Regions from separate parts of the Halotalea alkalilenta genome, predicted to be linked through region 1. Evidence: riboswitches for the same ligand, from Rfam matches in the RefSeq annotation. Region 1 holds a riboswitch; the other holds the start of a gene.
What was found. Region 1 has a riboswitch for thiamine pyrophosphate ahead of A5892_RS10050 (ABC transporter ATP-binding protein). Riboswitches for the same ligand answer to the same signal wherever they lie in the genome.
Positions count from the first base shown of each region.

Region 2: linked by a shared signal. The riboswitch ahead of tenA (thiaminase II) and the one ahead of A5892_RS10050 (ABC transporter ATP-binding protein) in region 1 are both predicted to bind thiamine pyrophosphate.

Region 1 is NZ_CP015243.1:2,249,913-2,264,662, reverse strand. Features, by position in the region: gene htpG (molecular chaperone HtpG) at 1-6, opposite strand, end outside; gene A5892_RS10070 (YkvA family protein) at 69-398, opposite strand; gene A5892_RS10065 (transglycosylase SLT domain-containing protein) at 543-2,516, shown strand; gene A5892_RS10060 (ABC transporter substrate-binding protein) at 2,526-3,527, opposite strand; gene A5892_RS10055 (ABC transporter permease) at 3,579-4,343, opposite strand; gene A5892_RS10050 (ABC transporter ATP-binding protein) at 4,336-5,118, opposite strand; TPP riboswitch at 5,172-5,280, opposite strand; gene A5892_RS10045 (TM2 domain-containing protein) at 5,317-5,751, opposite strand; gene A5892_RS10040 (GNAT family N-acetyltransferase) at 5,866-6,357, opposite strand; gene A5892_RS10035 (cold-shock protein) at 6,813-7,019, shown strand; gene A5892_RS10030 (hypothetical protein) at 7,198-7,557, opposite strand; gene A5892_RS10025 (nucleoside deaminase) at 7,715-8,152, opposite strand; gene yegS (lipid kinase YegS) at 8,171-9,100, opposite strand; gene A5892_RS10015 (MgtC/SapB family protein) at 9,110-9,814, opposite strand; gene bioB (biotin synthase BioB) at 10,009-11,052, shown strand; gene bioF (8-amino-7-oxononanoate synthase) at 11,036-12,244, shown strand; gene A5892_RS10000 (alpha/beta fold hydrolase) at 12,244-13,014, shown strand; gene A5892_RS09995 (methyltransferase domain-containing protein) at 13,011-13,841, shown strand; gene bioD (dethiobiotin synthase) at 13,850-14,575, shown strand; gene A5892_RS09985 (adenosylmethionine--8-amino-7-oxononanoate transaminase) at 14,572-14,750, shown strand, end outside.
Region 2 is NZ_CP015243.1:3,809,289-3,824,038, forward strand. Features, by position in the region: gene A5892_RS17065 (MFS transporter) at 1-478, opposite strand, end outside; gene A5892_RS17070 (lysophospholipid acyltransferase family protein) at 752-1,687, shown strand; gene A5892_RS17075 (LysR substrate-binding domain-containing protein) at 1,718-2,632, opposite strand; gene A5892_RS17080 (AbgT family transporter) at 2,779-4,308, shown strand; gene A5892_RS17085 (amidohydrolase) at 4,359-5,699, shown strand; gene A5892_RS17090 (M20 family metallopeptidase) at 5,696-7,174, shown strand; gene A5892_RS17095 (YajQ family cyclic di-GMP-binding protein) at 7,269-7,754, opposite strand; gene A5892_RS17100 (DUF4870 family protein) at 7,927-8,289, shown strand; gene A5892_RS17105 (hypothetical protein) at 8,298-8,729, shown strand; gene A5892_RS17110 (Lrp/AsnC family transcriptional regulator) at 8,717-9,178, opposite strand; gene metC (cystathionine beta-lyase) at 9,318-10,535, shown strand; gene A5892_RS17120 (NAD(P)-dependent oxidoreductase) at 10,547-11,437, opposite strand; gene A5892_RS17125 (LysR family transcriptional regulator) at 11,441-12,358, opposite strand; TPP riboswitch at 12,553-12,704, shown strand; gene tenA (thiaminase II) at 12,768-13,433, shown strand; gene thiC (phosphomethylpyrimidine synthase ThiC) at 13,468-14,750, shown strand, end outside.

The sequences.
Region 1 (14,750 bases):
CGACATCTGCAAAACGTCCCTAGGTCAACGGTGGAATATGCGCAAAGATGGGGCGAGCGCGGCGATTTTCAAGAGTCCCGACGGGCATCCCGCGCCCGTCGCCAGGCGCGATAGCCGTCGAGATCCTCGTCGAGCTTGGCCAGCAGCCAGCCGCTGATGATCAGATCGTCGAGCTGCCCCCAGAACGGAATGAAGTCGGGCACCAGATCGAAAGGGAAGAACAAATAGACCAGCGCCACGACCAGCAGCGCCATCGCCCGCTTGGGTAGCGGACGGTAGTCACCGCGCAGATAGTCATGCATCATCGGGACGATCGTACGCAGCGCCTTGCCGATCCTGAGCAGCACGTTGCCGCGCCCGACCAGCAGACCGAACAGGTTGAACTTTCGTCGTTTCATCGCGTGCACTCCTATGCGCAGGCCAAGCCGGTCAAGATACCTTCGCCGCCGAACAAACGCCCCAGGCACCCATGGAGATGGGGGCCGCGCGACGTAAACGCAAGCCCGTGCACCGCCGCACCTGGTCCGACGACAGGAGTTGATGTGTCCAGAACGCCCCCCGCCCCGCCCTCGCCCCTGCGCCACCTGCTCGGCCTCGGTATCGCCACCGCACTCTGCGCCGGCCTCTTTGCGCCACTCCCCGCCCAGGCCGACGATATGGCGATGCGCCAGGCGCTGGCCGATGCCCGTCAAGGAAGCTGGAGCCGCATCGATCAGCGCACCGAGCGTGTCGATCATCTGCTGGACGGCTACATCGAGTACCATCGCCTGCGTCACGCCCTGCCCGACGTGGCGCCGCAGGTAATCAACGATTTCATTGCCCGCCACGACGACTCCCCGCTGGCCGGCTGGCTGCGCGGCCAGGCCCAGACCGCCTACGGGCGCAGGGGCGACTTCGCCGCCCTGCTCGCGGTCAGCGACGGCGAACCGATCGGCACCGAGCGCCAGTGCTACTATTACACCGCGCTGCTGGAGCGCGAGCCGAGCGCCGCGGCGGCGGGAGGACGGGCACTGTGGCGGGTCGGAAGCTCCCAGCCCAACGCTTGTGATCCGCTGTTCGAGCGACTGCGAGCGAGCGGCGCGCTGACCACTGAGGACGACTGGACGCGGCTGATGCTGGCATGGGAGAACGGCAGCACCGGCCTGGTCAACTATCTGCGCCGCCTGATCGACGACCCGGCCTGGCGCGATGCGCTCAGCGCCTTCGACCGGGTCAACGCCGATCCCTCCCAGGTGGCGACCCTGCCTGCCCGGCTCGGCCCCGATGGCAGCGCAGGCCCGAGCCTGCTTGCCGCGACCTTCCATCGGCTGACCCGCGACAATACCGCCGCGGCGCTGGCCGCCTGGCAGCGCCTGGGCGAGCAGGCCACCCTGGGCGCCGAGCAGCGCCGATCGATCGAGCACGACCTGGCCTTCTACGCGATGGCACGCAGCGTGCCCGGTAGCCAACCATGGGTCGATCGCGCCCTGCCCCGGCTCGAAGCCGACGATCTCTACGAACTGCGGGTACGTAACGCACTGGCCGCGCGCGACTGGCAGGCGGTGTTCGACTGGGTGCCGAGGATGCCGGACAGCGTGCGAACGGAGGCACGCTGGCAGTACTGGCTGGGCCGCGCCAGCGCCGAGCTCGGTGACCCGACCACCGCGCGCAGCGCCTTCGAGGCCGCAGCCCAGGGGCGCAATTTCTTCGCCTTCGCCGCCGCCGACAGGCTCGGGCGCACCTATGCGCTCAACGACGCCTCGCGCCCGGTGCCGCCCGAGCGCATCGCGCAGGTCGCGCAGACCCTGGCGGTGCAGCGCGTCGGCGCACTCTATCGGATCGACGAACCCGGCCTCGCCCGCAGCGAGTGGGTCGCGCTGCTCGAGCGCTCGGACCATGCCCACAGCGAGGCGATGGCCGCCTATGCGATCCAGCAGGGCTGGTACGAGCTCGCGGTGCAGGCCTCGATCAGCGCCCGCGCCTGGGATGCCCTGGCCTGGCGCTTCCCCCATGCGTTCGAGCCCGAATTCGTCAAGTGGGGCGCCTCTCGCGGCGTCGATCCCTACTTTTTGATGGGTATCGCCCGTCGCGAGAGCGCCTTCAACCAGCGGGCCCAGTCCCCGGTCGGCGCCCGCGGATTGATGCAGCTGATGCCGGACACCGCGCGCCACTTGAGTTCGCGTCGCAACATCCCGTACGCCGGGGTGGAGAGCCTCGAGGATCCCGAGGTCAACGTCGCGTTCGGCTCGGCCTACATTCGCGACATGCTCGACCGGTACTCGAACAACCGCATCGCCGCCGCCGCGGCCTACAACGCAGGCCCCGGGCGGGTCGATCGCTGGCTCGCCAACGGCAACCAGCCGTTCGACCTGTTCGTCGAAAGCATCCCGTTCCGCGAGACCCGCGAGTACGTGCTCGCGGTGCTCGCCTATCGTGCGATCTTCGAAAGCCTGGCGAAGGGCTCGAGCGAAGGCGTCGAGATGCTCAGCGACGTCGAGCGCAACGCCTACTACGACGCCTCGATGCGCTCGGGCTGAGGCGGTGGATCAAGGGGCCGGGGCATTGAGATCGACCGCGAGCGCATCGAGCGGCTGCTCGCGTTCGATCAATCCTTGCTCGAGCAGAAACCGCTGCATGCCGAGGTAGCGGCCGCTGTCGAGCGCGGCGGGGCTGGGCGAAAAGCGCCCCAGCGTCAGCTCGAAGGCACGCTGGTTGACCTCGCTGTCGAGGCTTGCGTCATAGCGCCTGAACGACTCCCAGGCCTCCTCGGGGTGGTTGTCGATCCAAAGCGTTGCCTCCTCGACCGCGCTGATGAAGGCGCGCAGTGCATCGCCCTTGGCGGCGATGGTGGCGGGACTGGCGACGAAGATCAGCTCATCGTAGACCGGCACCCCGTGCTCCTCGACGAAGAAGCTGCGCGGCTCGACGCCTTGGGACTCGAGCTGGGCGGCTTCGACGTTGCGGTAGGCACCGATCACCGCATCGACCTGGCCGCTCAGCAGCGCCGGGGCGAGCGAGAAGTTGACGTTGACCCTCTCGACGTCGTCGATCCCGATCCCCGCATGCTCGAGCATCGTCCGCAGCAGCGCCTGTTCCACCCCCGCCACCGAATAGCCGATGCGCCGGCCGCGAAGCCCGGCGAGATCCTCGATACCGCTGTCGGCACGTACCATCACGGTATTCAGCGGAGTGGCGACCAGCGTACCGATGCGCTTGAGCGGCAGACCTTGGTCGACCTCGAGATGCAGCTGCGGCTGGTAGCCGATCGCTACGTCCACCTGGCCCGCGGCGGCGAGACGCCCAGGCGTGGAGGGATCGCCCGGCGCATCGATGGTCACCTCGAGCCCGTGCCGGGCGAACAAGCCACGCTGCTCGGCGATGACCAGCGGCGCATGATCCGGATTGACGTACCAGTCGAGCATCAGGTGCAGCGGCGTGGGTGGCGCGTCGGCCGCCCATCCCGGCGCGGCGGCGGTGACGATGAGCAGCGCGCAGGCCCGGGTCAGCGACCAGCGGGCAAAGCGTGCGTAGGTGGTAGCGGATTTCATCGAAACGTCCTCGTGGTTGAACGCAGCAAAGCGCGCGGCGGCGAACGTGGTTCAGCGATGGCTGACCGAGCGCCAGGGAAGCAGCCACCTGGAAACCAGCTCGGTCGCCGCGTAGAGCAGCAAGGCGAAGACGATCAGCACCAGCAGCGCCGCGAACATCAGCGCGGTCTGCATCTGCGCGTTGGCCTGGATCATCAGGTAACCGAGCCCCGCGCTGGCGCCTGCCCACTCCCCGATCACCGCGCCGATCGGTGCGCAGATCGCCGCCAGGCGCAGGCCGGAGCAGAACGACGGCAGTGCCGCCGGCAGGCGCACCAGCAGCATGGTGCGCAGGGGGCTCGCCCGCATGATCAGTGCCAGGTCGAGCCAACCGCGCTCGGTCTGGCGCAGGCCGTCGTAAAAGGTCGAGGCCACCGGGAAGTAGATGATCAGCGCCGCCATCAGCACTTTCGGCGTCATACCGTAGCCGAACCACAGCATCATCAACGGCGCCAGGGCGAACAGCGGGACCGCCTGGGAGGCGATCAAGAGCGGCAGCAGCGGACGTCGCAGCAGCGCACTGGAGGCCAGGGCGAGAGCGGTGAGCACGCCACCGGATACGCCCACCGCGAGGCCGAGCAGCATCTCGACCAGCGTGACCCAGGCATGGGGGGCGATCAGTGAGATCCGCGTGACCAGGGTCTCGAACACGCTCAGGGGATCGGGCAGCAGATAGGTAGGCGGACGCAGCAGCATGACCAGCAGCTGCCAGGCGAGCAGCAAGATCAAAATCGTGACAGGCGCCCAGATCAGCGTCCCGCGTTCAGGCTCACGCATTAGAGCGCTCCCCGCCGGTGCCGCGCAGTCGCTCGAACAGCGCGGCCTGGATCCCGGCCACCGCGACGTCGCCCGGCGCGCGGGGCGGATCACCCGGGGGCAGCGCCATGGCATGGAGCTGGGCATCGGTGCCGAATACGTACAGGGTGTCGGCGAGACGCAGCGCCTCGAGCGGATCATGGGTGACCAACAGCACGCTCTGCTCGGCCAGCACCTCGGCCGCGAGATCCTGCAGTTCGAGGCGGGTCAGCGCGTCGAGCGCCGAGAAAGGCTCATCCATCAGCACCACGCCGTCGGCCTCGAACAGCGTACGCGCCAACGCCACCCGCTGGCGCTGGCCGCCCGAGAGGCTATCCGGCCAGCGCGCGCCCAGGCCGGCAAGCCCGACGCGTGCGAGCAGCGCTTCGGCCCGCTCGCGTGCGTCGCTCCATCGCTGGCCACGCAGTGCAGCGCCGACGGCGACGTTTTCGACCACCCGGCGCCAGGGCATCAGCATGTCGCGCTGCGGCATCCACGCGATCGATGCCGAGAACTCACCACCCTCGCCGTTGCGCCGCTTAATGTGCGCATGGCCTTGGGGACCGACCTCCACCGGCAGGCCGGCAACCATCCGCAGCAGGCTGCTCTTGCCGCAGCCACTGCGCCCCATCAGGCAGGTCCAGCCGCGTCCGGGTAGCGACAGCGAGAGCGTTTCGAACAGCGGTCGACCGTCGGCGAAGCGCAGCGAGGCTTCGGAAATACGCAGGATTTCGGCGGGGGGAACGGCAGGGGCCATGGGGGCGCGCGACGACCTCGTGATGCGAGCGGCTCGAGCGAGGGGCGCGGTGATTCGATCAGCGCTGGATTCCCTCCGCCGGTATTCAGCCGGATCAGGTTCGAGGGGTTGTGCCGAGCACTCTCAGCGCGCCGAACGAGACGCGCACCCCCATCCAAGCGCCGAGTCTATACCCTGCGCCGTCGCACCGATAGCGGCTCAGCGCAGCGAGCTGCCATAGCTCTTGCGCACATTGCGCATCGATATCTGATCGTTCAGGGTCCAGAAGTCATAGAGCACGCCGAGCAGGAACAGGCCGCCGGTGAGCAGATAGATCACCCCGGTCACCCATTTGCCCATGTACATGCGGTGCAGGCCGAAGATGCCGGTGAAAGTGAGCAGCACCCAGGCCAGTGAGAAGTTGATCCGGCCGCTGCGGAAACGAAGATCGGCGTCGCGGTCCATCCGGTGGATCAAGAACAGGTCGATCAACCAGCCGATCAGGAACAGGCCGAAGGTGAAAAACCATATCGTGCCGGTGACGGGCTTGCCGTAGTAGAAGCGATGCGCCCCGGTGAAGCCGAACAGCCAGAGCAGGTAGCCCAGCAGCTTGCTGTGCGTGTCGTTGAGTGTTGGAGAAGCGGAATAACCCATCGTGACTCCCAAAGCTTGATGACATCCCCGTATCACCGCTGGATACGGGCACGCGACACCCTTTACACCACGGGGTAGCGAACGCCCAGGCGCCCGCTACCCCTTCCCTTCCGATCAGATCGTTCGCTGCATGTCGAGGAGCCCCTCGATGTCCGGGTCGCCCCCGGACACGTCGAAACCGACTCGAGCGTAAAGCTCGCGGGCGGGATTCTCGGCGAAGACCTTGAGCCGCAGGCCGTGCACCCCTTCGCTGCGCCGACGCGCGATCCACGCCTCGAGGATCAATCGTCCACGCCCCTGCCCGCGCACCGCCTCGCTCAGGTGCAGCTCGCGCAGGTAGGCGTACTCGCCCTTGATGTCCCAAGCGATCACACCGGATGCCACGCCGTGATGCTCGAGGATCAGCGCATCCAGCCCCTGCCACTGCTGCATGAACATCTTCGGGCTGAAGCGCATCTGCCGGCGCGCCCAATAGGGTGACATGGTACGTTCCACCAGCCGACAGGCGAACTCGGCATCCTCCTCCCCCTCCGCCCGGCGCCAACCTCTGGGCAGGATGAAAGGAGAGACTGCGAGGTCGAAACGATGGGGTAGTCTCTGGCTCATCGACGACTCCGGCGAAGTAGGGGTAGCGAATGCGCTACGCGCAAGAGGGTATCGCGATTCGGCTTTCGCGGCGCCTCCTCTTCTTTCTTTATCAGAACTTTGCATGAGTGTCTCCACGCGCCGGCATGATGTCGCAGCCAACCGCCGCCGGGCCGGCAGCGCGCGGGAGGAAGATTGGTTCGAACACGCAGACCAAAGGGAGATTTCGTCATCTACTTGCTATGGACCTGCGTCGAATTTCGCTCTATGTTGCTCTGGCGGGGCTAGGTGGCGGTGGCAAAGAATCGACTTGACGCTTTGCCTGCCACTGACGCATCCTGCGAGCGTAGGTTTGCAGGTTGGATGTCGTTGGTAGCGGTCGATCTTTCGATTTCCGAGCGTCATTCCCCCCTGATAAGCCCCACGCAATATCGAGCCCAGGCTCGTTCATTACTCAGGTATGTAAGGAAATCGACATGGCAACTGGTACTGTCAAGTGGTTCAATGACACCAAAGGCTACGGCTTCATCTCCCCGGACGACGGCGGTGACGACCTGTTCGCTCACTTCTCCGAAATCCAGGCTGAAGGCTTCAAGTCCCTTCAGGATGGTCAGAAAGTCTCCTTCGACGTCACTCAAGGCAAGAAGGGTCTTCAGGCAGCCAACATCAAGGTCGTCAACTAAGCGACGCTTGATCGCCCGGCTCTCCTAGCGCCGGCAAGAACATCGAAAGCCCGCTCATCAGAGCGGGCTTTTTTCGTATCGCTCCGTCATAAACCCCCGACGGCGCACCCTCCCGCCGGGGACCGAAGAGCGGGCCGGAGCTGCCTTGCAGCGCCCCGCCCCCGCTCACCCCATAACGCTAGGGCGTAGTGGTGGTGTCGTCTTCCGAGGAAGCACCGCCATCGACGTCACCTTCGAGGGTACCCGACTGCGGGTCCGCCTCTGGCACACTGCTGGCGTCATCGGGCGTCGACTCGGGCATGGGCTCCTGGGTCGCGTCGTCACCGGGCGTCGGGCTGTCGCTGCTCGGCGGAGCGGTGGTCTCCGGAGCCGGAGGCGCCGTGGTTTCCGGCGGCGTAGTCTGCTCGGTCGGCGCCGGCGTGCTGCCAGACGGCGCCTGATCGACCGGCGGCGCATCGTCATCGCCACCGCCACAGGCCGTGAGGCCAAGCGCTGCCACCAGCGTGATGCCTGCAAAAGCGAGAGTCTTCCTGCTCACGTTCCGCCTCCTTGTCATTGCGTGTCCTACCGTTATGCCCAAATAGTGATCACAGAACGCCTTACATTGCAGCAGAGGCACTAACTCGGGGCAAGTAAAGGCACAATACGTTTTGTATCCATGCTCCTCGAGTCGATCTCGCCTGGCACCAGGATCGTCACTCGCCGATATCTTCGTTCCACACTTCAGGGTGCTCGCGAATGAACCTCGCCATCAGCTCGATGCACTGCTGGTCCTGCAAGACGCTCACCTCGACCCCGGCATCGCGCAGGCGCTGCTCCTGCCCGAGGAAGTTTCGATTCTCGCCGACGACCACCTTGGGGAAGCCATAGAGCTCGATCGCTCCAGCGCACATCGAGCAAGGCGAGAGCGTGGTGTAGATTACGCTGTCTCGGTAAACCGAGGCTGACTGCCGCCCGGCGTCCTCGAGCGCGGCCATTTCACCGTGCAGGATGGGACTGCCATTTTGCATCCGCTGGTTGTGTCCGCGGCCGATGATCTTGCCCTGGTGGACGATCACCGATCCGATCGGGACACCACCAGCCTCGTAGCCTTTGAGCGCCTCATCGAACGCCGCTTGCATGAAAGCGTCCATTCTTACCTCCGCCAGTAATCATTCGTCGCTGCCGACCAGGGCATGCGTACCATTGCGTTCGAGCAGCTTGCTGTCTTCCGGCAGTACCACCTCGATCGCTTTAGGCACCACCTCGAAGCGGGCCTGCTTGATCTCGCGCATCTCGCCGTCGAGGGTCACCGGCAGCGACTGCTCGCACTCGATCTCGAGCCACGGCACCTGGAAGTAGCGCACCAGGTCGCCGCGCCCGGAAAGCTGCTCCAATTCGCGGACCAGCCGGGGCACGTCGCGCAGCCGGAAGGCATCGATCACCAGCACGTCGAGCAGCCCATCGTCGATGAAGGCCTTCGGTGCCAGCTCCTGCGAGCCGCCGGCCTGGCGACCGTTGCCGATCGCGATCACCACCATCGCGGCCTTGCCTTCGTAGCCCGGCATCCTCAACCGCCCTTCGTAGGGCGAGAAGCTCAGGATGCGTGCCGCGCCGACCAGGGAATACGCCCCGCCGCCGAGCATCCGCTTGAGGATCGCCGGGGTGCTCGCGGTAACCGAGGCACCGAAGCCACCGGACACCACATTGATGAAGTAGGCGTCGCCGATCTTGCCCAGGTCGATCGGATAGGCGTTCTCGCGTACCGCGAAGGAGAACGCCTCGGTGGGCTCCAGCGGAATACCCGCCGCGCGGGCGAAGTCGTTGGCGGTACCGAGCGGAATCACCCCGAGCGCAGGGCGACGCCCGGCCGGCAGTTTCATCAGTGCGTTGGCGGCGCCGTGGAGGGTGCCGTCACCGCCGCCGACGATCACCCGCTCGACCCCATTGGCGCTGGCCTGATGGATGAAATCCTCGATGTCGCTGCCTTCCCAGGTGACGCGAACGTCGACACCGATGCCCTGCTTGCGTAGCCGGGTCACCATCTTGCGCAGCTTAGGCTGGTCCGATGACTTGCCGTTGAGGATCAATCGAATGCTCAAGTGCGCTCCTTAACCGGCGACCGGGGTCAGGCGAAAACCGACCAAGTGCTCGAGACTGCGAAGCCGCTCGCTGAGCCGGGTGAAATTGTCGCGCGAATACGAGCGCAGCATCATTTGGTACTCGAAGGTCTCGGTGGAATGGCTGAGATGGTAGCTGATGCTGAGCACCCGGCAGCCGTATGACTCGATCAGCGTGCGGACGAACTTCTCGTCCGGCGTGCTGCTGGCCGGAAAGCGCAGGGTATGGGTGGCGAACATCTGGCTGCGCATGCGCGACTCGACCTGGCGAAACAGTGCCAGCGTCACCAGCGTCACCACCGTGGTCAGCACCGCCGGCCACCAGAAGCCGATGCCGAAGAGGATGCCTATCGAGGCGGTGATCCAGATCGACGCGGCGGTGGTCAGGCCGCGCACGGTCAGCCCCTCCTTGAGGATCACCCCGGCACCGAGGAAGCCGATCCCGGTCATGATCCCCTGGGCCATGCGGGTAGGGTCGGTCTGGACGTGGCCGACCATCCCACTCGGCAGCCACTCGGCCTGATAGGTGGTGATCAGCGTCAAAAGCGAAGAGGAGATACACACCAGCGCATGGGTGCGAAACCCCGCCGGACGACCGTGAAAGCTACGTTCCAGCCCAATCAGACTGCCTGCGAGCCACGCTGTGGCGAGGTGCAGGACAACGCCCGTGGGATCACTGCCCATCCAGTCACTCAAGGTCGCAAGTCCTTCGGTACAAGTCGGTTTCCAAGTTGATGAGATTAGCCTTTTTCCCTCTCCGCCAACATAGCGAGAGCGTTACCAGGCGAGTCGAAATGTAGATGTAAACCTAATACACCACACAAGGTTGACATATTCGCGATCGAATCGGGAAACTGTGACCGCCTTCACTTCGATAAAAAGCGAATTCCATGACCGAGCCCAGACACGATTGGCGACGCGATGAGATCGAGGCACTGCTTACGCGCCCGTTCAACGACCTGCTGTTCGACGCCCAGAGCGTGCATCGTGCGCACTTCGACCCCAATGCGGTGCAGGTGTCGACCCTGCTGTCGATCAAGACCGGCGCCTGCCCGGAGGATTGCAAGTACTGCCCGCAGTCGGGGCACTACAACACCGGCCTCACCCGCGAAAAACTGATGGCGGTCGAGCGCGTGCTCGAAGAGGCGCGCCAGGCCAAGGCGATTGGTGCCACCCGTTTCTGCATGGGCGCGGCGTGGAAGCACCCCAGCGCCCGCGACATGCCCTATGTGATCGAGATGGTCAAAGGAGTACGCGCCCTCGGGCTCGAGACCTGCATGACCCTCGGCCGGCTCGATGCCGACAAGGCCCGCGCGCTCGCCGATGCCGGCCTCGATTACTACAACCACAATCTCGACACCTCGCCTGAGTTCTACGCCAGCATCATCACCACCCGGACCTACGCCGAGCGCCTCGAGACGCTCGATCACGTGCGCGATGCGGGGATGAAGATCTGCGCCGGCGGGATTCTCGGCATGGGCGAATCGGTGCGAGACCGCGCGGGACTGCTGCAGCAGTTGGCCAACCTGCCGGTGCATCCCGAGAGCGTGCCGATCAACATGCTGGTCAAGGTCAAGGGCACCCCGCTCGAGCATACCGAGGATCTCGACCCGTTCGAATTCGTGCGCACCGTGGCCGCCGCCCGCATCCTGATGCCCCGCTCCCACGTGCGGCTCTCCGCCGGGCGTGAGCAGATGTCCGATGAGCTCCAGGCGCTGACCTTCCACGCCGGGGCGAACTCGATCTTCTACGGCGAGCGCCTGCTGACCACGACGAATCCGCAGGCGAGCCGCGACCAGCGGTTGTTCGAACGCCTGGGCCTGCATCCCGAGCGGCGAGAGGAGTTCGACGACGACACCCTCGATCTGGCGATCCAGCAGACCCTCGGTGCCCAGCGGGTTGCCGAGCTGAGCGTCGATGCGGCGGCACGTTGAGGACGCCACGTTGAACATGTCGGCAAGCCTCGACGCCCATCTCGCCACGCGCCTGCAGCAGCGCCATGCAAGCGGGCGTCATCGCCGCCGCACGGTGCGCGAACTGCCCGAGCGCACCCTCGACTTCGCCGGCAACGACTATCTCGGCCTTGCCCTTGACCCACGCCTGCACCATGCGCTGGCCGAGGGCGCACGCCGCTATGGCGCGGGAGCCACCGCCTCTGCGCTGGTCGGCGGCCAGCTCGAGGTCCACGAGCGGCTGGAGGCAGCGCTCGCCGAACTGCTGGATCGTCCACGCGCACTGCTCTTCTCCAGCGGCTTCCAGGCCAATCTCGGGGTGCTGGGCGCGCTGGCCGGACGCGGTGACCAGACCTTCCATGACCGGCTCAACCACGCTTCGCTACTCGACGGCACCCGGCTGAGCGGCGCCCGGCTCGAACGCTTCCTGCATGCCGATGCCGGCGACCTCGACGCCCGCCTGACGCGCGCGCAGGCGACGGGGGCGCGGCTGGTGGTCAGCGATGCGGTGTTCAGCATGGATGGCGACATCGCCCCGCTCGCCGAGCTCGCCCGGGTCAGCAGTGCGCATGGCGCATGGCTTGTGATCGACGACGCCCACGGCGTCGGCGTGCTCGGTTCGCGCGGCGCAGGCGCAGCGAGCGCCGCCGGGCTTTCCCTTGAGCAGGTACCGGTGCTGGTCGGCACGCTGAGCAAGGCATTCGGCGTACAGGGCGCCTTCGTCGCCGGCAGCGAGGGCTTGATCGATTCGCTGGTCCAGTTCTCCCGCCCCTACGTCTACTCCACCGGGCTCGCCCCAGCGCTGGCGAATGGTGCGCTCGAGGCGCTGAGAATCATCACCACCGAGCCGGAGCTCCGCCAGCGCCTCGGTGCCAACATCGCCCACCTGCACGACGCAGCCCAGGCGGCTGGCCTTGCGCTCGCGCCTAGCACCACGCCGATCCAGCCGCTGCCGGTCGGCGATGAACGGGAGACGATGGCGCTGGCACAGGCGCTGGCGCAGGATGGCATTCGGGTCGGCGCGATTCGCCCGCCGACCGTACCGCTCGGCGGCTCGAGGCTTCGCATCACGCTCAGCGCACGACACCACGCCGACCAGATCGAGCACTTGGTCGAACGAATCGTTCACCACCGCCGCGCTCTCGGTCTCAACCCGCTGACGGAGAAGCCGTGATGCATCCACAGCGCCTGATTCTACTGCCCGGCTGGGCGATCGGCCCGCGAGCGCTGGCCCCCCTGGTCGAAAGCCTCGAGCAGGCGGCGAGCTGGCTCGAGGTCGAGACCCCGACGCTGCCGCCCTACGGGCATGCCCGCCCGGAGGTCTGGCTCGAAGCGCTGGGCCTGGCGCTCGGCCTCGATGACAGCCGCCAGGACCCGCGTCCCACCTGGATCGGCGGCTGGTCGCTCGGCGGCATGCTGGCGGTGGCGCTCGCCGCCAGGCGCCCCGAGCGCTTCGCCGGCGTGATCGGCCTCGGCGCCAACGCCCGCTTCCTCAGCGCCAGCGACTGGCCGCAAGCGATGCGACCGGCGACCTTCCAGCGTTTTGCCAGCGAGCTCGAACACAGCCCCCACGACACCCTGCACCGCTTCGGCGCGCTCGCCGCCCAAGGCAGCCGCGATACCCGACGGCTGGCGCGGGTGCTGGTGCAGGCGCTGCTCGACGTATCGCTGCATGAAACCCGCGCCGGGCTCAAGCTGTTGCGCTGGCTGGATAACCGCACCGCGCTTTCGACCCTTACGCTTCCGCAGCTTTACCTGTTCGCCGAGCACGACGCGCTGGTGCCTTTCGCCTCGCAGCGGGAGGTGCAGCGGCTCTGCACCCACCAGGCCACGTGCATGCAGATCGAGAATGCGGGCCACGCCTTCGTGATCGATCAAGCCGCGCTCAGCGCCGAGCGGATCGAAGCCTTCATCGCCGCTAACTCGACGGGGCGCGAGCGGTGACCCTGCCCGCGGCGCATCCCCGGGCAAGCGCCGATAAGCGCCGGATCGGCGCCTGTTTCGCCGCCGCCGCCGCAAGCTACGACCACGCCGCCGCGCTGCAGCGTGAGATCGGCCTGGCGCTGCTCGACGAGCTCTCGGGCCATGCGGCGATGCCGCCGGGCGGCCGCTGCCTGGATCTTGGCTGCGGCACCGGCTTCATCCTCGACCAGCTGGCCGCCCGCGGCGTGGCGGTGCGCGATCTGCTCGGTGCCGATCTGGCCATGCCGATGCTCGAGCAGGGGCGACGCCGCCAGCCCGGGGCGCGATGGCTGTGCGCCGACGCCGAGCGGCTGCCGTTTAATGACCGAAGCTTCGGCCTGATCATCTCCAATCTGGCGGTGCAGTGGCTCGATGGGCTCGAGCGGTTTCTCGCCGAAGCCGCGCGCACCCTGCGCCCTGGCGGCTGGCTCGCATTCACCACGCTGGGAAGCCAGACGCTCGCCGAATTCGAGCGCCTGTGCCGCGACGTCGCCCAGCCGTCACGGGTCAATCGCTTCATCACCAAGGACAAGCTCAACGCCAGCCTAGAGCGCGCCCCGCTGCGCCTGGAAGCCCAGCGCCGCTCGCGCCATGTGCGCTGCTATCCCAACGCCTGGGCGCTGATGCGCGAGCTCAAGCAGCTCGGCGCGCACCATCTCGCGTATCCCACGCACCTGCACGCCCGTGCAGCAGGCCTCGGCGGCCGCGCCGGGCTCGTCGCACTCGAGCGGCTCGCCGGCCTTCGCTATCCCGAAGGCGTACCGGCCAGCTACGACACCCATTTCATCATCCTGCGCAAGCCCGGTTGAACCAAGCCATGTCCCATCACGCCTACTTCGTCACCGGCACCGACACCGATGTCGGCAAGACCCGGATCGCCTGTGCGCTGCTCCACCTCGCCCGCGCCCGCGGCCTCTCCACCGCCGCCGGCAAGCCGCTCGCTTCGGGAGCCGAACGATACGCCGAGGGCCTGCGCAACGACGACGCCCTGGCGCTCGCCGCCGAATGCCGGCCGAGCCTGCCCTATGCCATGGTCAACCCGTTCACCTTCGCCCCGGCGATCGCGCCGCACATCGCCGCGCGAGAGGCGGGAGCGGCTCTGTCTCTGCCTGCGGTGGCCGCGCCGATGCGCGAGCTGCTCGCACAGCGGGCCGACTTCAGCTTGATCGAGGGCGCCGGCGGCTGGCGAGTACCGATCGACGATCGTCATACCTTGGCCAACCTGGCGCAGACGCTGGATCTCGACGTCATCCTGGTGGTCGGCGTGCGCCTCGGCGCGCTCAACCACGCCCGACTCAGCTTCGAGGCGATCGAGGCCGACGGTCTGCGCGTCGCCGGCTGGGTCGCCAACCTCGTCGACCCAGGCATGGCCTGCGCGCCGCAAGCGTCCCGGCTGGACGCCAACCTGGCGAGCCTCGCCCACTGGCTGCCCGCCCCCTGCCTCGGCGTGGTACCGCATCTTGACGCACCCACGCCCGCCGCCGTGGCCGCCCATCTCACCCTGACGCCTCTTATCGAGGCATCGCCGAGGAGAGCCGAATGAGCCTCAACGCCCAGTGGACCGAACGCGACCTGCGCGCGGTATGGCACCCCTGCACCCAGATGAAGGACCACGAACGCCTGCCGATGGTGCCGATTCGCCGCGGCCGTGGCGTGTGGCTCGAGGATTTCGACGGCAAGCGGTATCTCGACGCGGTGAGCTCGTGGTGGGTCAACGT
Region 2 (14,750 bases), 1.6 Mb from region 1:
CCTCGGGAGATTCGTCGAACAACCCGATCAGCAGCTGCCCGAGCGCCAGCGCGGCATACAGGGAGATCATGTAGAAAGCGAGGATTCGACCACGCATCGCGCGATCGCCGCCGGTCAAGAGCCAGCTCTCGATCACCAGGTACACCCCCACCGTGGCCCAGCCGCCGAAGAGCCGCAGCACGAACCACCAGCCGGCATCGAGCCACAGCGCCTGGGCCAGGGAGCTGGCGGCGACGATCGCGGCGAAACAAGCATAGGCACGAATGTGCCCGATCCGCAGCAGCAGCCGGTCGTTGAGCACGGCACCGAGACCCAGACCAATGTAGTAGGCAGCGGACACCAACCCGATCGCCTCGACCGACGCGCCGGAGGCGGACAGCCTGATCGTGACCAGGGTGGAGAGAAAGCCGTTGCCAAGGGCGAGGATGAAGAGCCCGAGCAAAGGGGGAAAGGTCAGAGCGAACAGCTGGCGAGCCATGAACGACCTCGTGCGATGGCATGGACGCCCAGCGCTGGAGATCGCCGATGGCATCGGCCGACCGTCCGCGACGGGACTTCAAAGCGGTGAGTAGCAGTGCGCGGGGAAGGGAAAATTCGCGCGGACTATACGCCGAGACGATGCTCTTGCCAATCTCCCCCGCGGCCTTCATTGACGATGAAGATAATTAGGAATCGTGCATTAGGGCGGCTCTGTAAAGCACAATGAGCGAGTATACTGCCCGCCCATGTTTCGTTAAGCTTCGACCAATCAATGCCTTTGAAAGAAAAACTCAATGCGGGAGCGATTCGCGCGCTGTGGAAACGCTTTTCCCGCTGGACGCCCGCCCGTCTATGGCGTTTGGCGAAAATCGTCGCGCCGCTGTATGCCCTGTTCGCCACCCGTGAACGACGAGTGACCCGCCAGAACCTGCGCCAGGCCTACCCCCACCTCGACGAGTCGGTACGACGGGAGATGGCCGCAACCAGCATTCTCCACAGCGTGGCACTGGCCTTCGAAGTCGGATTCGTCTGGCGCGGCGATCCGCAGAGCGTCGCCGATGCGGTCAAGCGGGTCGAGGGTTTCGAGCTGTTCGAGGAAGCACAGCGCGCGGGACGCGGAGTGATCGTACTCGCGCCCCACATCGGCAACTGGGAAATGGTCAACTTCTGGCTGTCGAGCAGGATGACCTTCACCGCGATGTACGACCCACCCCGCATTGCCGCCCTCGACGGCGTGATCCGCCATGGCCGCGAGCGGATGGGCGCGACATTGGTGCCGACCAACGCGCGCGGCGTCGCCAGTCTGCTCAAGGCGCTGAACCGTGCCGAGGCGATCGGTATCCTGCCCGACCAGGTACCCGATTGGGGCAGTGGAAAGTTCGCCGACTTCTTCGGCCACCCCGCCTATACCGCGACTTTGCTACCCAAGCTGGTTGCGCGCACCAATGCGCGCGTGGTGGTCGGCACGGCGCTGCGGCGCTGCAACCAGGGCGGCTTCACCCTGCACTTCATCGAGGCCGATCCTCGGGTCTACGATGCCGACGAAGCCGTCGCAGCCCTCGGAGTCAACAAAAGCGTAGAGCGCGCCATCGCATTGGCCCCTACCCAGTACCAGTGGGAATACAAGCGCTACAAGCGCACCCCAGGGCAGCTCGAAGAGGAACCGGGCTGGAAACAGCGCCGTTTCTATCGAATGAAAAAACGCTGAGCCCAAGCGGTGCCCTGTCGTCCCACTCGCTCAGCGGCGCCACTCCAGGTTTCGGCCCAGGCAGGTGCGCTCGAACAGCCTGAGCAACGCCGCCGCCGCCGGCGTGATTGGCGCATCGCGCAGCCTTACCGCATAGAAACGGGCGATCGGTAGCGCTTCGTCGAGCGCTACCTCGACTACACCAGCGAGCCCGTGGGCCAGCGCCATGCCTTCTGCGAATACCCCCACGATATCGCTCTGGGCGATCACGTTGAGACCGGTATTGAACGAGTCGGAGGTGATTCGGTTGGTTTCACGCAGGATCCCGCGCGAGGTCAAAAGCTCTTCCAACTCCCGGTAGTAACCGCTGCGACTGTGCGGCACCACCCAGTCGCAGCGGGCGAAGTCGTCGAGCCGGTCGGACCCCGCCAGCGGATGCCCCTTGCGCACGACCAGCCGGAATCGGCGATCGAACAGCCACTGGGCGGTAAGATCCTGATCGAGCGACGCCTTGAATACCGTATTGATCGCGAAATCGATCTCGCCGCCGCGCAAAAGCGGCCCCATCACCGACAGCTGCCCTTCGTTGATCGAAAGCGCGATGCTGGGATAGTCGGCGCGAAAGCGCGCGATCACTTCAGGCAGTAGCAGCCGAGCCACGGTGGCCGACAGCCCGATCCCCACCCTGCCTCGCCGAGAGCCCGAACACTGGCGCACGCTCTCCTGCGCACGTTCCAGCTGGGAGAGGATCAACCGCGCGTGCTCGGCCAGTGCCTGGCCGGCCGGCGTCAGGCTCGCGCCGCTGTGATGGCGCACCACCAGCGCCTCGCCAAGGCTCTCTTCCAACTCGCGCACCGCGCGAGTCAGACTCGGCTGCGAGATGCCGAGTTCACGTGCCGCGCCGCGAATGCTGCCTAGGCTCGCGACGGCGGCGAAGGCGCGCAGCTGGTTCAACTTCAGATTCAACTCAAGTCCTCGACTCTACCACCCCACGGCCTTCCCCGACGGGTGCATAAGCTGCGGCTATCACCAAGAAGGTAGTGCGATCTTTGCCTGCCGCCCTGGATGCCGTTAGATGGTGAGCGGTACAAGAAAAAAACTGGAGTCTAACCATGTCCTCTCCCGCGACCAAGGCGGCGCCATCCGCGCGTCTGCTCAACCGCATGCTCAACGGCATCGAACGGCTCGGCAACCGCCTGCCCGATCCGTTCATGATCTTCGTCTATCTCGGCCTGGTGGTGATTCTCACCTCGGTACTGATGTCGGCGTTCGATGCCAGTGTGGTCCATCCCAGCAGCGGCGACACCCTGGAAATCAGGAGCCTGCTCTCGGGCGAAGGCCTGCGCTTCATCTTCGGCTCGATGCTGACCAACTTCACAGGCTTCGCTCCGCTCGGCCTGGTGCTGGCGATGATGCTCGGCATCGGGCTCGCCGAAAAGCTCGGCATGCTCGAAGTGCTGATGCGCCGTACGGTACTCAACGCCCCGCGCGCCATCGTGACCTACGTGATCGCCTTGACCGCGATGCTCGGCAATCTCGCCTCCGATGCCGCCATGGTACTGCTGCCACCGCTTGCGGCGATGGTCTTCCATGCCATTGGCCGCCACCCGATCGCCGGACTGACCCTGGGCTTCGGCACCGCCGGCGCCGGTTTCACCGCCAACTTCCTGATCGTCGGCACCGATGCGCTGCTGTCCGGCATCTCCACCGCCGCCGCCCAGATCATCGAGCCGGGCTTCATCGTCACCCCGGTCGACAACTGGTACTTCAACAGCCTCTCGGTGGTGGTGCTGACCATCGTTGCGGCGCAGATCAACGACCGCTTGATCGAACCCCGCCTCGGTGAGTACCGCGGCGAAGCCACCCAGGTCGACTACCAGGAGCCGCCCCACGCCGGCCGCGCGCTGCGCAACGCAGGGATCACCGCGGTTTGCTACATCGCAGCGCTGGTGACTCTGGTCGCATGGCCCGGATCGCCGATGCGCAACGAGGAAGGGGGCCTTTTACCGTCGCCGTTCCTCTCCTCGATCATTCCCTTCATCCTGCTGTTTTTCATCGCCACAAGCGTCGCCTACGGAAAAACCACCGGGCAGATCAAAAGTGCCCACGACGTAGTGGTGAAGATGACCGAGGCGATTCGGGATCTGGCCGGCTATATCGTGCTGATCTTCGCCGCCGCCCAGTTCATCGCCTACTTCTCCTGGAGCCATATCGGCACCTGGGTCGCGATCCACGGTGCCGAGGTGCTGACCGAGATCGGCTTCACCGGTCTGCCGGTGATCCTGAGCTTCATCCTGCTCACCTCGATGCTCAACCTGCTGATCACCAGCGGCTCGGCGATGTGGGCGCTGATGGCGCCGGTCTCGATCCCGATGCTGATGCAGCTCGGCTACCACCCGGGCTTCATCCAGATGGCCTACCGCGTCGGCGACTCGTCGACCAACATCATCTCGCCGCTCAACCCCTACGTGATGGTGGTGCTTGGCTTCATGCGCCGCTATGACCCCGACGCGGGGCTCGGCACGCTGATTTCGCTGATGCTGCCCTATGCGATCTCGTTTTTGATCGTCTGGATGCTGATGCTGAGCGCCTTCGTACTGCTCGACCTGCCGTTCGGCCCCGGCATCTTCCCCATGCTCTAGTGCTTCGTCCACGAATGCTTCCATCCACTACGATCACGAGGAACATCCCTATGTTGACGAGCCTGGAGCAGGAACTCGCAGCACTTGCGCCACAGCTGCGCGACTGGCGGCGCGACTTCCACCGCCACGCCGAGCCTGGCTGGCTGGAGCTTCGCACCGCATCGATCGTCGCCGAGGAGCTCGACCGCCTTGGCTTCGAGCTCGCCGTCGGCCGCGATGTGGTGGCATCGCAAGCCCGCATGGGCCTGCCGGATGAGCAGACCCTGGCCCTTGCGGAGCACCGTGCGCTCGAGCAGGGCGCGGTGGCGCGCTGGCTGCCCGCTCTCAGCGGCGGCTTCACCGGGGTGGTGGCGACGCTGGACAGCGGCCGCCCGGGGCCTACGCTTGCGATTCGCGTCGATCTCGACGCACTCGACCTGGAGGAGTCCGGCGCAGCCGATCATCGCCCGCGCGCCGAAGGCTTCGCCTCGCTCAACCGCGGCGCGATGCATGCCTGTGGCCACGATGGCCACACCGCCATCGGCCTCGGCCTGGCGCGGCTGCTCAAGCGCTTCGAAGCCGAACTCCACGGCCGGATCAAGCTGATCTTCCAGCCCGCCGAAGAAGGCGTGCGCGGTGCCCGTTCGATGGTCGAAGCAGGCGTCGTCGACGATGTCGACCTGTTGATCGCAAGCCACATCGGTCTCGACCGCCCGCTCGGCGAGGTGGTCTGCGCCGCCGATGGTTTTCTCGCCACCACCAAGCTCGACGTCGAGTTCAAGGGCGTGCCCGCCCACGCCGGCGGGCGCCCCGAGGCCGGACGCAATGCCCTGCTCGCCGCCGCCCAGGCGGCACTGGGCCTGCACGCCATCGCCCCGCACAGCCTGGGCGCCTCACGGGTCAACGTAGGCGTACTGGAGGCCGGCAGCGGCCGCAACGTCATCGCCGCCGTGGCGCGAATGAAGATCGAAACCCGCGGCGAGTCGAGCGAGATCAACGCCTATGTCGAAGCCCGCGCTCGTGAGGTGATCGATGGCGCCGCCATCATTCACGGCGTCGAGGCCAGCGTCAGCGTCGCCGGCGGCGCCGATACCTGCAAGGCGAGCCCGGCGCTGGTCGAGCGAATCCGCACCCTGCTCGAAGGAGCGCCCGGCATCGACCGTCTGGTCACCACCGACCCCTCGCCGAGCGGCTCGGAGGATGCCACCTGCCTGATGGCGCGGGTCCAGGCGCGCGGCGGCCAGGCGACCTACATGATCTTCGGCACCGAGCTCGCCGCCGGGCACCATCACCAGCGTTTCGACTTCGACGAGCAAGTGCTGCCGCTGGCGGTACGCACGCTGTTGCTGCTCAGCCAGCAGCTCACCGCGCATCCCTTCGCTACCGCCCCAACCGACAGGAACCCGGCATGAACCAGCCATTCGACATCGATCCTACCGCCCGCCATCTAGAAAACCTGGTCGAAGCCAAGCGCGAGCGCTTCATCGACGCCGCCGACCGGGTCTGGGAAAGCGCCGAGACGCGCTTCGAGGAGCATCGCTCGCAGCAGACCCTGTGCGAGCTGCTCGAAGCCGAGGGGTTCCAACTCGAGCGAGGCGTCGGCGGCATCGACACCGCCTTCATCGCGAGCTTCGGCCAGGGAGAGCCGGTCATCGCCCTGCTCGGCGAATACGATGCGCTCGCCGGACTCAGCCAGGCCGGCGCGGAGAGTGCGCCAAGGGCGCTCACACCGAACGGCAACGGCCACGGCTGCGGCCATAACCTGCTCGGCGTCGCCGCGCTCGCCGGCGCCGTCGCCGCCCGGGACTGGCTGCTCGAGCAGGGCCTGATCGGCGCGGGGCGCTCGGGCACCCTGCGCTTTTACGGCTGCCCCGGCGAGGAAGGCGGTTCGGGCAAGACCTTCATGGTCCGCGAGGGGCTGTTCGACGATGTCGATCTCGCCCTCACCTGGCACCCCAATACCATGACCTGCGTGTTCTCGCAGCCGACCCTGGCCAACATCCAGGCCTACTTCCGCTTCAAGGGCCGCTCGGCCCATGCCGCCGCCTCGCCCCACCTGGGCCGCAGCGCATTGGATGCCGTCGAGCTGATGAACGTCGGCGCCAACTACCTGCGCGAACACATCTTGCCCGAGGCACGGCTGCACTACTCGCTGACCCAGACCGGAGGCGCCTCGCCCAACGTGGTCCAGGCCGATGCCGAAGTGCTCTATCTGGTTCGCGCCCCGGAGATGGAAGAAACCCAGGAGATCTTCGAGCGGCTCGAGCAGATCGCCCAGGGGGCCGCGCTGATGACCGGTACCCAGGTCGAGATGCGTTTCGACAAGGCATGCTCGAACTACCTGCCCAACCGCACCCTCGAAGACCGGCTGTACGCTCAGCTCCAACGCTTCGGCGCACCGGACTTCGACGATCGGGATCGTGAATTCGCCGCGCGCATCCATGCCACCCTGGGGGCGGATCAGCGCGCGGCCAACCTCGCCGAGATCCGCCGCCTCGCCGGCCCGGAGGGGCGTGCCTACCTCAAGCGCCTCGAGGGCCGACCGCTGGCCGAGGAGGTGCTGCCCTATGCCGTCGGCACCGGGCTGATGTTCGGCTCGACCGATGTCGGCGACGTCAGCTGGAAGGTGCCCACCGCGCAGTGCTTCGTCACCTGCCTGGCCCTCGGCACCCCGCTGCACACCTGGCAGGTGGTCTCCCAGGGACGCTCCTCGCTCGGCCACAAGGGCATGCTCCAGGCCGCCAAGGTGCTCGCCGCCACCGCGGTGGAGGCATTCACCGATGAAGCGCTGCGCCGACGCGCCCGCGCCGAACTCGACGAGGCACTCGAAGAGCGCCCCTATCGCTGTCCGATTCCGGCCGGGATCAGCCCTTCGCCGCTGAGCTGAGCGATACCGGGCTCGTCATCCGCCGGGATGGCGGCCGGGAACGGCGCGCTACAGACAGGGAAAGAGCGTAGCTGACTTCGAAGCCGGCCTGGGTTCAGTCGCGAAAATTGTTGTACTGCAGCGCCAGGTCCGGTCCCTGCTCGCCTTTGAGCAGTGCGATCACGGTCTGCAGATCGTCACGCTTCTTACCGGTGACGCGCACCTTGTCGCCCTGGATCTGGGCCTGCACCTTGAGCTTGGCATCCTTGATCAGCTTGACGATCGCCTTGGCGTCGGCCTGCTCGAGCCCTTGCTTGAGCTTGACCTCCTGGCGTGCCTTGACCCCGGAAAGCTGGGGCTCCTGCTCATCCATGCAGCGCGCATCGATACCGCGCTTGATCAGCTTGGCGCGCAGCACATCGAGCATCTGCTTGAGCTGGAAGTCGGCGTCCGCCTCGAGGCGCACGGTATCGCCTTCGATCTCGAAGCTGGCATCGACACCCTTGAAGTCGAAACGAGTCTCGACTTCGCGATTGGCCTGATCGACCGCATTGGTCGCCTCGTGCTTGTCGAACTCCGAGACGATGTCGAATGACGGCATGGAAACTCCCTCGTTGATGGTCTGGCTCGCCCCTTCCACTGCCTCGCTGCGAAAGGAGCCGGTACGGCTCGGATTCTAACTCATCGCGCCGGTTCCTCGCTGCCGCGCGCCCGGCTCGCTCCGGCTTTCGCAAAAGCCTAGAATGAGCCCACTTTCCGTACCTGGAGCCGCCATGACCACCACCGAACCGATCGCCACCACCCTTGATGACGACAATCCAGCGATGGCGCGCATCATCTACATCCTCTACCTGGTCAGCCTCGCCACCGGGATCACCGCGCTGGTCGGTCTGGTGATGGCCTACGTCTATGGCGGGCGCGCTTCGCCATGGATCACCGCCCACTATCGATTCCAGATTCGCACCTTCTGGATCGGCCTCGGCTACTTCATCATCGCGACGCTGCTTTCGCTAATCGGCGTAGGCCTGCTGCTGTTCCCCTTGGTCTACCTGTGGATCATCATCCGCTGCGCGCGCGGCTGGCGTGACCTGGAAAACCGCAGCGCGCCCGGCCAGCCGGACATCTGGCTCTACTGAGTGGCACGATGACATCTGCATTCGCGACGAAGCCGCCCCGCCGGGACCACGCACGCTTGGTCTACGTGCTCTACCTGCTCCAGCCGGTGACCGGGTTCACCGCGCTGGTGGGCATCGTCATCGCCCACCTCGCCCGCGCCTCGCACCCGCTCGAACGCGCCCATCGGCGCCGTCAGCTCGAGCTGTTCTGGGTCGGTTTCCCGCTTGGCCTGCTCTCCCTGGCACTGCTCGTCTGCGGTGCCTGGCGCACGCTCATCGTGCTGTTCGACGTGCGCATCGAGAGCAGCGACCTGCTGTTCTCGCTCTCGATGGTGGCGCTCGGCGCCACCTCTTCTGTCGCCCTGCTCTGCTGGTGGCTGGTCCAGTGCCTGCGCGGCTGGCGAGCGCTCGAGTCAGGTCTCCCCCCCGGCGGCTCGACCCTGGCCGCTCACTTCAAGTAACCCAACGGCAGTGCGGTAGTGTATTTGAGCTGCTCCATCGCGAAGCTCGAGCTCACGTCGGTCAGCCCCTCGATCTGGATCAGGCGCTTGTACACCGCGTCATAGGCGGCGATATCAGGCACCACGACGCGCAGCCAGTAGTCTATGTCTCCCGACATTCGATAGGCCTCGACCACCTCGTCGATCGCCTCGATCGCCCGCTGGAACTCGACCAGCCATTGGGCGCTGTGACTCCTGGTCCGGATCGACACCATTACGCTGACGGCTGCGTTGATCTTCTCACCATCGAGCAGCACCACCCGCCGGCGCACCACTCCCTCCGCCTCCAGCTTCTGTATCCGCCGCCAGCACGCGGTGGTGCCGAGCCCCACCCTTTCGGCAATCGCGCTGACGGGCAGGGTGGCATCCTGTTGAAGTGAATCAAGAATCCTTATATCCAATCGATCCACGAAAAAAATCTCCACATAACGATCAATGAAGAAAAATATTTCACATACGAAGCAGTTCCTCGACCAGATTGTCAAAAAAATTCTCAACCGATGGCGATAAGCTGGAACGCATTCCCAGCCGCCTAGATGGATGCGTTCGATGAACTCCCCGCGCCGCCACCCCAACACCACCCTGCTCCACTGCGGGCGCGATTCGCAGCGCTTCGATGGATTGGTCAACGTGCCCGTCTGCCGTGGCTCGACCCTGCTCGCCGAAAGCTTCGATGTCTGGGAGCGCGCCCGCCAGGGCGGCAACCCCTACGCCCACTATGGCCGCTTCGGCACTGCCACCACCCATGCGTTCGAGCGCGCGATCAATGAACTGGAAGGCGGCCATGGGTCACGGGTGTTTCCCTCCGGGCTCTCGGCCTGCACCCACGCCCTGCTCGCCTTCCTTTCCAGTGGCGACCATGCGCTTTTCAGCGACAGCGTCTATGGCCCGACACGGGTGTTCGCCGAGCGGGTACTCAAACGCCTTGGCGTCGCCGTCGACTATTTCGATCCATGCGACCCCGAAGACCTGGCCCGGCAGCTGCGCGACAGCACTCGCCTGGTATTCGTCGAGGCCCCCGGCTCGCTGACGTTTGAGATGATCGATCTGCCCCGCGTCTGCGCCATCGCTCACAGCGCCTCGGCCATCGTGGTGATGGACAACACCTGGGCGACACCGCTGGGCTGCAGACCCTTCGAACTCGGCGTCGATGTGTCGCTGCATGCGGCGACCAAGTACATCGTCGGCCACTCGGATGCGCTGCTCGGCGTCGCCACCGCCACGACTGATGCCTGGGAGCGACTGCGCGACGGCGCCCAGGACTTCGGCGAGACCGCAGGCCCCGACGATCTCTACCTCGCGCTGCGCGGCCTGCGGACCCTGGGCGTGCGGCTCGAACGCCACGCCGCCAACGCCCGCTGCTTGGTCGACCAGTTGGCTGACCATCCGATGATCGCCTCGGTCCATTACCCCGCATCGCCGCGAGACCCAGGCTATGCGCTTTGGCAGCGCGACTTCGACGGTGCCAGCGGGCTATTCGGTGTGCGGCTGAAGACCACCGAGCGCGACGCCATCGAGCGCTTCTTCGATCGCCTCGAGCTGTTCGGCATCGGGCTCTCTTGGGGAGGGTTCGAAAGCCTCGCGCTACCGGTGGGCACGCCATTGCGCAGCCGCGCTCAGGCCAATGGGGAAGGTTATCTGGTTCGCTTCCATGCCGGTCTCGAGCAGGCCTGCGATTTACTGGCCGACCTCGATCAGGCGCTCGCCGCGCTCGACCCAAGGGTCAGCGTGGCAGTACCGTCAGCGGTGAATGCCAGCGCCGGCTGACCATGAACGAATCAGGATCCGCGGCGGTCCAGATGGGCCTGGCGGGCGGCGACTTCGTACAGGCTCGACCAATCCTTGTCGCCATCGCCGTTGGCCAGCCCGTCGAGCATCCGCGCGTTGACCGCCGCGGCCAGCGGTAGCGGCACCCGGGCCTGGTCGGCAGCGCTCAGCGCCAGACCGATGTCCTTGTGGCCGAGACGCAGCGAAAAGCCCGCTGGTTCGAACGCGCGCGCCTTGATCAGGGCGCCGTAGCCTTGGTAGGCGGGCGCGGCGAACAGCGTCTGGGTGACCACCTCGATGAACTCCGCGGCTTCGATGCCGTGGGCCTCGGCCAGGCTGGTCGCTTCGGCGAGTGATTCGATCGCGACGCCGAGCATGAAGTTGGCCCCGATCTTGACCACGTTGGCCTGCTCAGGGACATCGCCGATCGGCCAGATCCTGACGCTCGCCGCCTTGAGCAGCGGCCAGACCGCCTCGACCTGGACGGGCGGCCCCGCCACCAGCAGGTTCAGCTCCCCGCGCTCGGCCACCTCCGGGCGACCCAGCACGGGCGCGGCGACGTAGCCTTGGCCGAGCTTGGCATGCAGCTTGGCCAGGGTCGCTGCGAACGGCACCGAGACCGTCGCCATATTGACGTGGATGGCATCGCGGCGCATCGCCTCCAATGCGCCGCCTTCGAGCATCACCTCGCGCAGCGCGCGATCGTCGGCGAGCATACTGACCACCACATCAGCGCGCTTGACCGCCTCGGCCGGGCTCTTGGCGAGCTTGCCGCCGGCATCGACGAGGGCCTCGAGCGACGCCGGGGAGCGATTCCAGAGCGTAAGCTCGAAGCCCGCCTCGAGCAGTACCTTGGCAATCGCCCTCCCCATCCTGCCCAGTCCCAAGAATGCGATTTTCATTGTTCACTCCTTTTCAGCTTTGCTAAGGGGGTATCGACGCTCGGCCCCATCGAACAGCGAAACCAACCATTCGAGCCCGGCGGCGACCCTTGGGTCGCGCTCGAGCCTCGGCGCATGCAGCAGCCACAGCGGCAGCGGCGCAGCCATCGCACCGCTGCACTCGACCAATTTGCCCTCGACGAGCGCCGGTTCGGCGCAGTCGCGCGGCAGCTGAACGACGCCGGTGCCAGCGATCGCCGCTTCAAGTGCGATATCGAAGCCCTCGACCCGCACTCCCGGAGAGGATGCCAAGCGCCGTATCTCACCGGCGATGATGAACGAAAGCGGCAACGGTGCCGCATCCCGGCTGTCGATCACAGCCACCGTCGGCAGCTCGGCGAGCCCTTCGATCCCACCGCCTGGCCCGGCGGCGATCACCCCGGGCGCGGCGCAGGTGACCATCTCAAGCTCGCCGAGCGCACGCTGCTCGAGCGTGCTGTCGCGAGCCACTCCGGCCCACAGTGCGCAGTCGATATCCGGCTCGAGCAGATCTTCCCAGCGCTCGCGGATCAGCAGTCTCAGTTCGATACCGGGCTGGGCGGCGATGAATCCGGGCAGCGCGGGCGCAAGCCGATGACGGGCCAGATGGCCCGGCGCCGCTATGCTCAGGCTGCCGCGAGCAAGACCCGGCTCGAACTCCGCTTCGATCTGACCGTGAAGCGCAAGCAGCTCTCGGCAGCGCAGGTGGTAGCGACGCCCCTCCTCGGTGGGCTCGACCCATCGGGTAGTGCGCTCGAGCAGCTTGAGGCCGAGGCGTTCCTCCAGATGGCGCACGGTGCGCGTCACCGTCGAGCGCGGAATTCCAAGCTCGCGCGCAGCGGCGGAGAAACTGCGCCGCTCCACCACGCGCCCGAACACCTCCATCGACTTCAGACGGTCCATCCGTGCGCCTCGCTGCGGCCATGTTGGGAAACGGGCATCCCGCCCGTCCGGGTCGGCTTGGCGAGGATTCACGCCCAGTCGCCGCCTCGCCAGCTGAGCGTAGTGCGCCCCCGCTCTTCTGACCATATTGACGCTTGACCGCCCAGCCGGCCAGCGACGACACTGTCGAGACTTCGCCGCATCGAGGCGAAGCGTAACGCTTGACGGGGTGCCGGTGGATGCCGGCTGAGATCGCGCCAGGGCCACAGGCCCCAGCGCGGGTCCCGCCGAACCTGATCCGGGTGAAGCCTGAACGTGTGATCACGTCATGGCCTGTACCGGCGTAGGGATCAAGCGGCGCCCCCGCCCCATCGCTCTTCGCGCCCCCACTCCCTTCGCTCCCGGATCCTCGACCGCCACGGGAGTGATCGTGCCAAACCCTTTCGACCGCCTCATCGAGGCCTGCCATCACGACTGGCGCGCCTACATCGAGCATGAGTTCGTCCGCCGACTCGGCGATGGCAGCCTGCCCGAAGCCAGCTTTCGCCACTATCTCGAACAGGACTATCTGTTCCTCGGCCACTTCGCCCGCGCTTGGGCGCTGGCGCTGTACAAAAGCCGCGATTTCGACGAGCTGCGCGGCGCCTTCGATCGACTGAAGACGATCGTCGACCTGGAACTCGGCCTGCACCTCGACTACTGCGCTCAATGGGGCATCGACGTCGCCACCCTCGATGCGCTCCCCGAAACCCGCGCCACCCTCGCCTATACCCGCTACGTGCTCGACGCCGGCGCTCGGGGCGATCTCCTCGAACTGCGCGTGGCGCTAGCGCCCTGCCTGGTCGGCTATGCGCGGATCGGCAAGTGGCTGGCGTCACGCGCCGAGACCCGCCTGGAGGGCAACCCGTACGCGGCCTGGATCGAGATGTACACCGACGACGCCTACCTCAGCGCGGCGAGCGAGGAGGAAGCCTGGCTCGACCAGGCGCTGGCCGAACAACCAGCCAAGCGAATCGCCGAGCTCGAGGTCGTGTTCCGGGACGCGACCCGGCTCGAGATCGACTTCTGGCAAATGGGACTCGAGCGCCACGCTTGAGTCCACGACCACGCAGACCCCAGGGAGATGACCAATGAGCACCGAAAGCGCCCACCCCAAGGGTAAGTCACGTACCCAGCACTTCCTCGCCGAAAAGGCCGAGGTCGACCAGGCGGCGATCGCCCCCCTGCCCGCCTCGCGCAAGGTCTACATCGAGGGTTCGCGTCCCGACATCCGAGTACCGATGCGCGAGATCAGCCAATCGCCCACCACCACCAGCGCAGGGCTGGAGGAGAATCCACCGCTGCTGGTCTACGATACCTCCGGCCCCTACACCGATCCCGAGGCATCGATCGACATCCGCCGCGGACTGCCTGAACTGCGCCGGCGCTGGATCGACCAGCGCGATGATTGCGAATGGCTCGACGACCTGAGCTCGGAGTACGGCCGGCGCCGCGCCAACGACCCGCAGTTGGCACCGCTGCGCTTCGAGCTCAAGCGCACTCCGCGGCGTGCCAAGCCCGGGCGCAACGTCACCCAGCTGCACTACGCCCGCCAGGGCATCATCACGCCGGAGATGGAGTTCATCGCGCTGCGCGAGAATCAGCGCCGCCTGGCGATCCGCAGCAAGGTCTCCGAGGAGGAGCTGGCCCATCAGCACCCCGGTGAATCCTTCGGCGCAAGCATCCTCGAGGACATCACCCCTGAGTTCGTCCGTGCCGAAGTCGCCCGCGGTCGGGCGATCATCCCGGCCAACGTCAATCACCCAGAACTCGAGCCGATGATCATCGGCCGCAACTTCCTGGTGAAGATCAACGGCAATCTCGGCAACTCGGCGCTCTCCTCCTCGATCGAGGAGGAGGTCGACAAGATGACCTGGGGAATCCGCTGGGGCGCCGACACGATCATGGATCTTTCCACCGGCAAGAATATCCATGAGACACGCGAGTGGATCATTCGCAACTCGCCGGTGCCGATCGGCACGGTGCCGATCTACCAGGCGCTGGAAAAGGTCGCAGGGGTAGCGGAGAACCTCACTTGGGAGCTGTTCCGCGACACGCTGATCGAGCAGGCCGAACAGGGTGTCGACTACTTCACGCTCCATGCCGGCGTGCTGCTGCGCTATGTGCCGCTCACCGCGAAGCGCACCACTGGCATCGTATCGCGCGGCGGCTCGATCATGGCGAAGTGGTGCCTCGCCCATCATCGCGAAAACTTCCTCTATACCCACTTCGACGAGATCTGCGAGATCATGAAGGCCTACGATGTCTCGTTCTCGCTCGGTGACGGCCTGCGCCCGGGGTCGATCCGCGATGCCAACGACGAGGCCCAGTTCGCTGAACTCGAGACCCTTGGCGAGCTGACCCGGATCGCCTG